Regions from separate parts of the Pusillimonas sp. ANT_WB101 genome, predicted to be linked through region 1. Evidence: predicted binding sites of a transcription regulator. Region 1 holds the regulator's gene; the other holds the start of a gene.
The links. The regulator LexA, encoded in region 1, represses DNA repair genes until DNA is damaged. The targets are predictions, from matches to a motif close to ACTGTATNNNNATACAGT.

Region 1 (5,854 bases):
CGCATTATTGAGTACCTGGCCGTGCAGCAGCGCGTTGAAAAGCTCAAGGCGCCCATTCTCTGTCTGGTAGGGCCTCCTGGGGTGGGTAAAACCTCGCTGGGCCAGTCCATTGCACGTGCCACCAACCGCAAGTTCACGCGGATGGCCCTGGGTGGCGTGCGCGATGAGGCAGAGATCCGCGGTCACCGTCGTACCTACATTGGTTCCATGCCAGGCAAAATTCTGCAAAACATGTCCAAGGTAGGGGTGCGCAACCCGTTGTTCTTGCTCGACGAAATCGACAAGATGGGTGCAGATTTCAGGGGCGACCCATCGTCGGCATTGCTCGAGGTGCTTGATCCTGAACAAAACCATACGTTCCAAGACCACTACATTGAGGTCGACTTCGATCTGTCCGACACCATGTTTGTGGCCACGAGCAACACGCTCAACATACCGCCGGCGCTGCTCGACCGTATGGAAGTCATTCGCTTGTCGGGTTACACCGAAGACGAAAAAGTGCATATCGCCTTCGATCACCTGCTGCCCAAGCTCATGAAGAACAACGGCGTGCAAGAAGGCGAGCTCAGCATCGAAGAGTCTGCCATTCGTGACATTGTGCGTTATTACACTCGCGAAGCAGGTGTGCGGGCGCTCGAGCGCGAAATCAGCAAAATCTGTCGTAAAGTGGTCAAGCGCTTGCTCAGCAAAAACCCGGTCGTTGCCAAAAAGAAAGCCAAAAGTCAAACAGCTCAGCCCGTTGAGCATGTAGATGTCACGGCCGAAAACCTGGCAGACTTTCTTGGTGTGCGACGGTTTAGCTATGGCCTGGCCGAAAAAGAGAACAAGGTCGGTCAAGTTACTGGTCTGGCCTGGACTGAAGTCGGTGGTGATCTGCTCACTATTGAGGTTGCAGACATGCCGGGTAAAGGCCTGGTGCAGCGCACCGGTTCATTGGGCGACGTCATGAAAGAGTCCGTTGAAGCTGCGCGTACCGTCGTGCGGTCGCGTGCCCAAAAATGGGGCATCGGCAACACGGCCTTCGAAAAGCGTGACCTGCACGTGCACTTTCCTGAAGGGGCAACACCCAAAGACGGGCCGTCTGCAGGTATTGCCATCACCACTGCCATGGTATCGGCGCTTACTGGCATCCCAGTGCGCGCAGATGTGGCCATGACGGGTGAGATCACCTTGCGCGGCGAAGTGCTCCCCATCGGTGGCCTGAAAGAAAAGCTGCTGGCGGCGCACCGTGGTGGCATCAAAACAGTAATGATTCCTGAGGAAAACGTCAAAGATCTCGCCGAGATCCCAGACAACGTAAAGAACCACCTCGAAATCATTCCTGTGCGCTGGATCGATCGCGTACTTGAAGTGGCACTCGAAACCATGCCAACGCCGTTGTCTGACGAAGAAGTGGCTCGTCTGGCGGCAGAGGCCGCGGCAGCGGCTCGCGCCAACCCCGTTACCGATGTTGGGTCTGATGGTTTGATCAAGCACTAATCGATCACACTGCAAGCCTGAAACCTCGTCCTGCAACTGAACAACATGCCTGTTTGGACAATGTCCAAACAGGCGTAAATTCAGGGCAAGGCGGGGTTTTTTTGCGTCATAAACCGCAGGGGCAATCAGGACATTTACGGATGGATATTGCCTAGCTTCAAGCGCGTGGGGCAGTAGGGCGCGACATTAAAGTAGTGTCTCCTGCAACAATAGCCTAAAGCTTCCGATGTCAACGCAAGCCACTGATTACGACAGCCCCTGGAAAGAGGCGCTTAATTACTTTTTTGAAGATTTCGTCGCGTTACTGGCGCCCGAATTGCATGTGCTTATTGACTGGTCCGTCGCACCGGTGTTTCTTGATACAGAGCTGCAAGCCCTTGCCCCCGACTCGCCAAATGGTCGTCGCTATGCTGACAAACTCGTCAAGCTGCATCGTCTTGATAATGGCCAGGCCTGGGTTCTGGTGCATGTTGAAGTTGAAAGCGGCCCGCCAAGCGGCACAAGCCTTGCCCAGCTGGCTCAACGCATGTTCACGTATTTTTATCGCATATGGGACCGCTACGTGCGACAGAAAATGGTGGGCGTGGGTTCTTCAGACCGAATCGAGCTTGAGGCCAGGAATACTTCGTTTTATAGCCTGGTCATTCTTACTTCAAGCACAGGCGGGCCATCCGTATTGGTGCACCGTCAACGTCTAGGCAAATGTCAAATGTGTTTTCGTTTTCCCGTCGTACACTTGCGCCGTTGGGAGGATGACAGAGTGTCATTGGTTGATCTTGCGGCGCTCAATCCGTTTGCTTTAGTGGTAATGGCCCAGCTAGATGCCCAGGCGCATCATGGCGCAAGCGAGCGCTTGTTGACTAAAGTCAGGCTTATTCGCTTGCTGTTTCAGCATCGTTACGATCGCCGGCGCATCCAGCAGCTATTCCGCATTATCGACTGGATAATGTGTCTTCCCAAAGATCTTGAACCGGCCTTTGAACAGGCCGTAGGAGCAATAGAAACGGAGCTTAACATGCCTTATGTAACTAGCATCGAACGTTTGGGTGAGGCCCGTGGCCTGCAAAAAGGTCGTGAAGAAGGACGTCAAGAAGGCAGAAACAGCGCCGCACGGCTGCTGTCAGCAATGCTTGAGCGCCGGTTTGGTCAGTTGCCGGCGTGGGTAGCTACCCGCATTGCGCAGGCAGATACTGCAACGCTTCAGGGGTGGGCACTTAAGGCGTTGGATGCCGAGCGGCTTGAGGCGGTTTTTGATTAATGCCAGTTAGGTACGATGTGCACCCGACAATAATAAAAATATATGTTGGCATCATTACCGTGCGCGCGTTGCATTGGCCGTAGCTAAATAATCTGTGCATACAGCGGGCGCTGTAGGCCGGGCAAGCTGCCCGTTACAGCGCCAAGTAAGGCGTGCAAGTTTGCTGAAGCGCCAAGTAATTACTGCAGCGGCGTGCTGCGAATTAACCCAACAGCAATCCCTTCCAGAGAAAATTCGTCATCAGAGCTTACGTTAATAGGCTCGAAATCGGGGTTTTCAGGCAGCAGTTGTATATGGCGGCCGTGACGCGAAAACCGCTTAACCGTAACCTCATCACCCAGCCGTGCAACGACAATCTGGCCGTTTCGGGCTTCAGGTGACTTGCGTACCGCCAGCAAGTCGCCATCAAGTATGCCTGCATCACGCATACTTAGGCCGCGCACCCGTAATAGGTAGTCTGGGGTTTGGGTAAACAAAGAAGGTTCGATACCGACTTCACGCTCAACGTGTTCAGCCGCCAGTATGGGGCTACCCGCGGCCACACGCCCGACGAGCGGCACCAATAGCGGCGCAAAGGCTCTGGAAAGCGAAGAGCCGCCCAAATCGGCAGCGAGGCCCCCGACCGGGCCTGTTTCGGTAAGCCGGATTCCGCGTGACGCGCCAGGAGTTAGCTCGATAGCTCCTTTGCGGGCAAGCGCCTTAAGATGATCTTCGGCAGCGTTGGGCGAGCGGAAACCCAGTACGCTGGCGATTTCGGCACGCGTGGGTGGAAAACCCGTGCGTATGATCTCGCTGCGGATCAAATCGAGTATTTGTTGCTGACGAGCGGTGAGTTTGACGGCCATAGTCTTCCGAACTGTATTTTTATACAGTCTGAATTCTGCAACATATTTGCCGGAAGATCAAGCGACATAAGGGTTTTAAGCGGTTTTGGCCCGTTTTGACCGCGTATCTCTTGGCATTGGCCAATTAAAGCGGGTTTTACAGCGGCCAGAGTGGACTTAAAACAAGTAAATATATCGTGAATACGCCTTGAATCTGGCCGGAATTCATCAGGCTAAAGTGCTAATTAAGAACGAAGTGGATTCAATTTGCGCACGCCAACAAAATGCTCCGACGGCATGCGTGAACTGACCCCCAGAAGCTGGACGGCTTATGACGCCTGGAGAGAAATTAATCTTCTGGACACGAAGTTAAGAGAAAACGTTTAACTTCGCAGGGCTCGAGCTGATTTGAGCTGATCCACCCCAAGGATTGGATCTGTGTCCAATTTTGGGGTGTGGCTCACTGCATGAGACGGAGCATTTGGGAAAGCATAGAGGGCCAGGCCGCTACTTCGCGGTGTACTGGCCCCAGGGCTAAACGACTAGGCGATAACCGCCGCAATCGCTTTGGCCACGGCATCAATATTGCCGCTGTTTAGTGCAGCAACGCAAATACGGCCACTGCTGACCGCGTATACACCGTGTTCTTCGCGCAGACGATCAACCTGTTCGGATGTCAGGCCGGAATACGAGAACATGCCGCGCTGCTTCAGGACGAAGTCAAAGTCCTGGCTGACGCCATTCGCCTTTAGCTTTTCGACCAACTGAGTTCGCATAGTGCGGATGCGATCACGCATGCTTGCAAGCTCTGCCGTCCAGACATCATTAAGCTCAGGCGTGTTTAGCACCGACGCCACAATTTTGCCGCCATGTGTAGGTGGGTTGGAGTAGTTGGTGCGAATAACGCGCTTGAGCTGACTGAGCACGCGTGTGCTTTCTTCTTTGGACGAGCATACTAAAGTGAGCGCACCCACGCGTTCGCCATACAGTGAGAACGACTTGGAGAAAGACGAGCTGATCAGCATGGTGAGGTCGCTGTCAGCAAACAGACGCGCAACAGCAGCGTCTTCTTCGAGCCCGTCACCAAAGCCTTGGTAAGCAATGTCGACAAAAGGTACAAGATTTTTTTGCTTGACCACTTCAACGATCTGCTTCCATTGATCAAGTGTAGGATCAACACCCGTGGGGTTGTGACAGCAAGCGTGCAGCACCACAATGGTTTTTTCGGGCAGCGCCTGCAGACCGCTGAGCATGCCGGCAAAGTCCAGGCCATGCGTAGCAGCGTCATAGTAGGGGTAGGTGTCTACCGTAAAGCCTGCGGCCTGGAACAGTGCACGGTGGTTTTCCCAGCTGGGGTTGCTGATGACAACTTTGGAGTTGGGCAGCAATAGCTTGAGGAAGTCAGCACCAATTTTGAGGGCACCCGTACCACCCAGGGTTTGTGCTGTTAGCACACGGCCCGAGGCCAGCAGAGGAGAGTTTTTGCCAAGCAGCAGGGCTTGCGCGCCCGAGTTGTAGCCGGGGATGCCGTCGATAGGCAGATAGCCGCGCGGCGAGTGCGCTTGTACCAAGGCGTCTTCGGCCTTGCGGACGGCGTCGAGCAGCGGAATGCGCCCTTGGTCGTCATAATAAACACCTACACCAAGGTTGACCTTGCTGGTGCGCGCATCGGCGTTATATTGTTCGTTAAGACCAAGAATAGGATCGCGCGGCGCCAGTTCGACGCCTTCAAAGAGAGATGTCATGTTAGGGAAGCAAAAAGTAGTGGGGAAAAGAAAGAGTATTAATGTGATAATAAGGGGTTTACCCTTAAAAAGTCTAGTACGCGATGGTTAGTGTTAATCTTGCAGCCCCCGGTTTTCTTGAGTTTGAAGGCAGCCCGTTTCAACTTTACCAGCCGTATCCCCCGGCCGGTGACCAGCCGGCGGCCATCGATGCCCTGGTTGATGGCATTGATGATGGGCTTATGTTTCAGACCCTGCTAGGGGTAACTGGCTCAGGCAAAACCTACACCATGGCCAACGTCATCGCCCGCACGGGCAGACCGGCCATCGTGCTTGCGCCCAACAAAACGCTGGCGGCTCAGCTATATGCTGAAATGCGCGAGTTTTTTCCGCGTAATGCCGTTGAGTACTTTGTGTCGTATTACGACTACTATCAGCCCGAAGCCTACGTGGCGGCGCGTGATCTCTTCATCGAGAAAGACTCATCCATCAATGAGCACATCGAGCAGATGCGGCTGTCGGCCACCAAAAGCCTGCTTGAGCGCCGCGACACCATCATTGTGGGTACC
Region 2 (3,237 bases), on a different contig from region 1:
TGACAGCCGCAAACTGGCTGAAGGCATTAAGGCTGAGCGGGCGGTCAATATGGAGCTTGGTGCCGAGTGGGCGGGTGAGCATTTTTCTGCCATGGCTACGGTTTTCCGGCAAAATATTTATGACTACATCGGCACCACAGCTGCCAGGTACCAAGACAACATTGGGCGTCTGGTCAACCGGGGGTATGAAGTAGGGCTGGGTTATCGTGATGGTGGCTTTCGCAGCCGTCTGGCCATAAGCTACAGCAAGCCTCGGGTTAACGACGCCTACAAGGCTTATGTACTCGACAATATGCCCACGGGCCGTCAGTGGCTTGCCAGCGTCAGTTATCGCTTCCCAGTGCCTGCCGTTGAAATCGGTTGGCGTGGCCGGCTGTTTGAGCATATTGATGTTCCGGTGGGTGAGGGCGCTGACCGCATTACCGCACGCAAGGCGGGGTATGGCGTACATGATGTCTACCTGACCTGGCAGCCGCAGGGCAACGATCGCATGAATGTTAATGTCAGCATTAACAACGTGGACGACAAGTTCTACTACAACCAGGCCGGTGTTTGCACGCCGCCCACCATGAGCACGTGCCTGCCCGAAGCGGGTCGCAATTATCGGGTCAGCTTTAATTATCGTTATTGATGTGTCGTCTGAGCTTCTGTGGCTCAGATTGGGGGCGAGGACAGCGCCGGTAGCGCTGTCATGTTAGTTGCTCTGCTGGTGTCGCGTGCAGAAGCACTGTCATGCCAGTAAGGTCTTGAAAGTACGGTTATAAAAGCACCGCTTTCGAAGCACAGCAATCGCATCACCACGATGGAACCACAGTCGCTTAGCGCGATGGCCAATTACGCATCGCGAACTTGATCTGTAATCGTTAAAAAAAAGTGGGGCCACATTGTGGCCCCACTGTTGCATTCTGGTAAGTAGAGTCAGTAATTAACCTGGGCTCTTCTTGCGGGCATCGCTGCCTGACTGTGCATTTTTGGCGCTGCCAGACCCGAACGGCGCGGTCACTGGTGCCGGTTTTTTAGGTTGCTTGGGTTTCTTGGCTTCGCGGTTGCCGTGTAACTGGCCTTTGGCCATGGTGAGCTCCTGAGGAAACTGCGTTGGTGTCAGACGACTATTCGAGCATACCCGTTATTTGCCAAAACCAGAAGGAAAATCAACCATTTAGACCAGATGTCGTCCACATGTTCAACTCAGCTCAGGTCGATTCGATGCCTGTAGCTTGCCTTGTGATGCCTCTGTAACGAGCAGCCTGTCTTGCCAACCACTGGCGGCCCGATGATTTAACAAAGCGAGGGCCTGGCTTTATGAGTCGGGGTTTTGCGTCTGGCTGATTGTTCGCCCAGCCAGTTCCTGGTGTCGAAAGCAATCGGTGGTGTGATCCATAAACGCCCCTATGCCTTGCATATAGGCCTGGCAAATGGTGGGCCCCACAAACTTGAACCCCATTTTTTTTAGCGTTCGACTCATGTCCTGAGCAATGGGTGTGATCGTAGGTATATCTTCGTGCCGCGCATAGTGGTTGATGATGGGGCTACCCCCTACAAACGACCACATCAGCGCCACAGGGTCATCCTGAAGCAGCCACAGGCGGGCGTTTTTGCGGGCAGCATGCAGCTTGAGCCGGTTGCGGATGATGCCGGTGTCTTGCATAAGGGTTTCGATGTGATCGTCAGACATTTCTGACAGGGCACGCGCATCAAAATTGAACAACACCTCGCGAAACCGGGGGCGTTTTTTGAGTACGGTGATCCACGAAAGCCCCGCCTGAAAGCCCTCAAGCACCAGCTTTTCCAACAAGTGCCGAGAATCGTACGAGGGTACGCCCCACTCGGTATCGTGGTAAGCCGTGTAAATGGGGTCGCTGGTGCACCAGTGGCAACGTTTCATAGAGGACTTAACACAGGTTATGCAGGGCGTGCTGGACAGCAACTCTGCTTAATAATAGGAGGATATATAGGTGACTATTCTAGAACAGCACTGTATGCCTGCTGCATTGACGGCACAACAGCCTATAATCGCTGTGTATACATACAGCAAACAAAATAATGCCTGTTCCGCCTGCCGCCCCTGACAATCGCCCCCGCCGTATAGCCCACCTCGACATGGATGCGTTTTACGCGTCGGTCGAGTTGCTGCGCTACCCCGAATTGCGCGGTCTGCCCGTTGTCATTGGTGCGGGCGGCCGGTATCAACCCCATACGCTGCCTGACGGCCAGCGTATGTTTTATCGGCTCAGAGGGTATACAGGCCGCGGTGTGGTCACAACCTCAACCTACGAGGCGCGGGCGTTGGGCGTGTTTTCAGCCATGGGCATGATGAAGGCGGCGCAACTGGCGCCCGATGCTATTTTGCTGCCCGTAGACTTTGCCACTTATCGGCATTATTCAAGGCTGTTCAAGGCCGCGGTTGCCGACATTGCCCCGCAGGTCGAAGACCGGGGTGTTGATGAAATTTACATTGATCTTACCGACCACCCTGAAGACTCTCTCACATTGGCGCAGCGCCTGAAGCAGGCGGTCAGCGATGCCACTGGCCTGAACTGTTCAATTGGCATTTCACCCAACAAGTTGTTGTCCAAGATCGCTTCAGAGCTTGATAAGCCAGACGGCATTACGATTATCGGGCCCGGCGATTTGCAGAAGCGGATCTGGCCGCTGCCTGTAGGTAAGGTTAATGGCATAGGCCCCAAGGCTGATGCCCGGTTGCGTGACCTGGGCATACTTACTGTCGAGCAGCTGGCCCATGCCCGCCCTGAGCTCTTGCAACGTCACTTCGGGCTTTCTTATGCCTGTTGGCTGGTCGAGGTGGCGCATGGCAAGGATGACCGTCCTGTACGCACACATTCTGAGCCCAAATCCATCAGCCGTGAAACCACATTTGAGCGTGACCTGCATGTGCATCGCGATCGCGCTGAGCTTTCAGCCATCTTTCAGCAACTGTGCCAGCAGCTTGAGGGTGATCTGCGTCGCAAAGGTTATACGGGCCGCACAGTGGGTATCAAGCTGCGCTTTCATGACTTCAGAACCGTAACGCGAGACTTTACGCTGCCTGATGCCGTGGCTGACGCCGATGCCATCCATCATGCGGCGGGTGCTTGTTTAAAGCGTATAGAGCTTGATCAGAGCCGTATTCGGCTGTTGGGGGTGCGTGTAAGCAGCCTGGAGTCCAGCACACCAGAAGGTGATGGCAGCCCGCGCAGAGCACCTGTTCAGCTTAGTTTGTACTGAATTGCCGAATTG

Region 2: the regulator LexA is predicted to act here: its motif matches at 2,016-2,033, upstream of dinB (DNA polymerase IV).

The regions. Positions count from the first base shown of each region.
Region 1 covers NZ_VOAY01000001.1:1,330,454-1,336,307, reverse strand. The annotation lists gene lon (endopeptidase La) at 1-1,479, shown strand, start outside; gene FQ179_RS06070 (hypothetical protein) at 1,706-2,737, shown strand; gene lexA (transcriptional repressor LexA) at 2,917-3,582, opposite strand; gene FQ179_RS06060 (amino acid aminotransferase) at 4,104-5,306, opposite strand; gene uvrB (excinuclease ABC subunit UvrB) at 5,390-5,854, shown strand, end outside.
Region 2 covers NZ_VOAY01000003.1:520,395-523,631, reverse strand. The annotation lists gene FQ179_RS15130 (TonB-dependent siderophore receptor) at 1-631, shown strand, start outside; gene FQ179_RS22335 (hypothetical protein) at 926-1,072, opposite strand; gene FQ179_RS15125 (DNA-3-methyladenine glycosylase I) at 1,301-1,885, opposite strand; gene dinB (DNA polymerase IV) at 2,044-3,225, shown strand.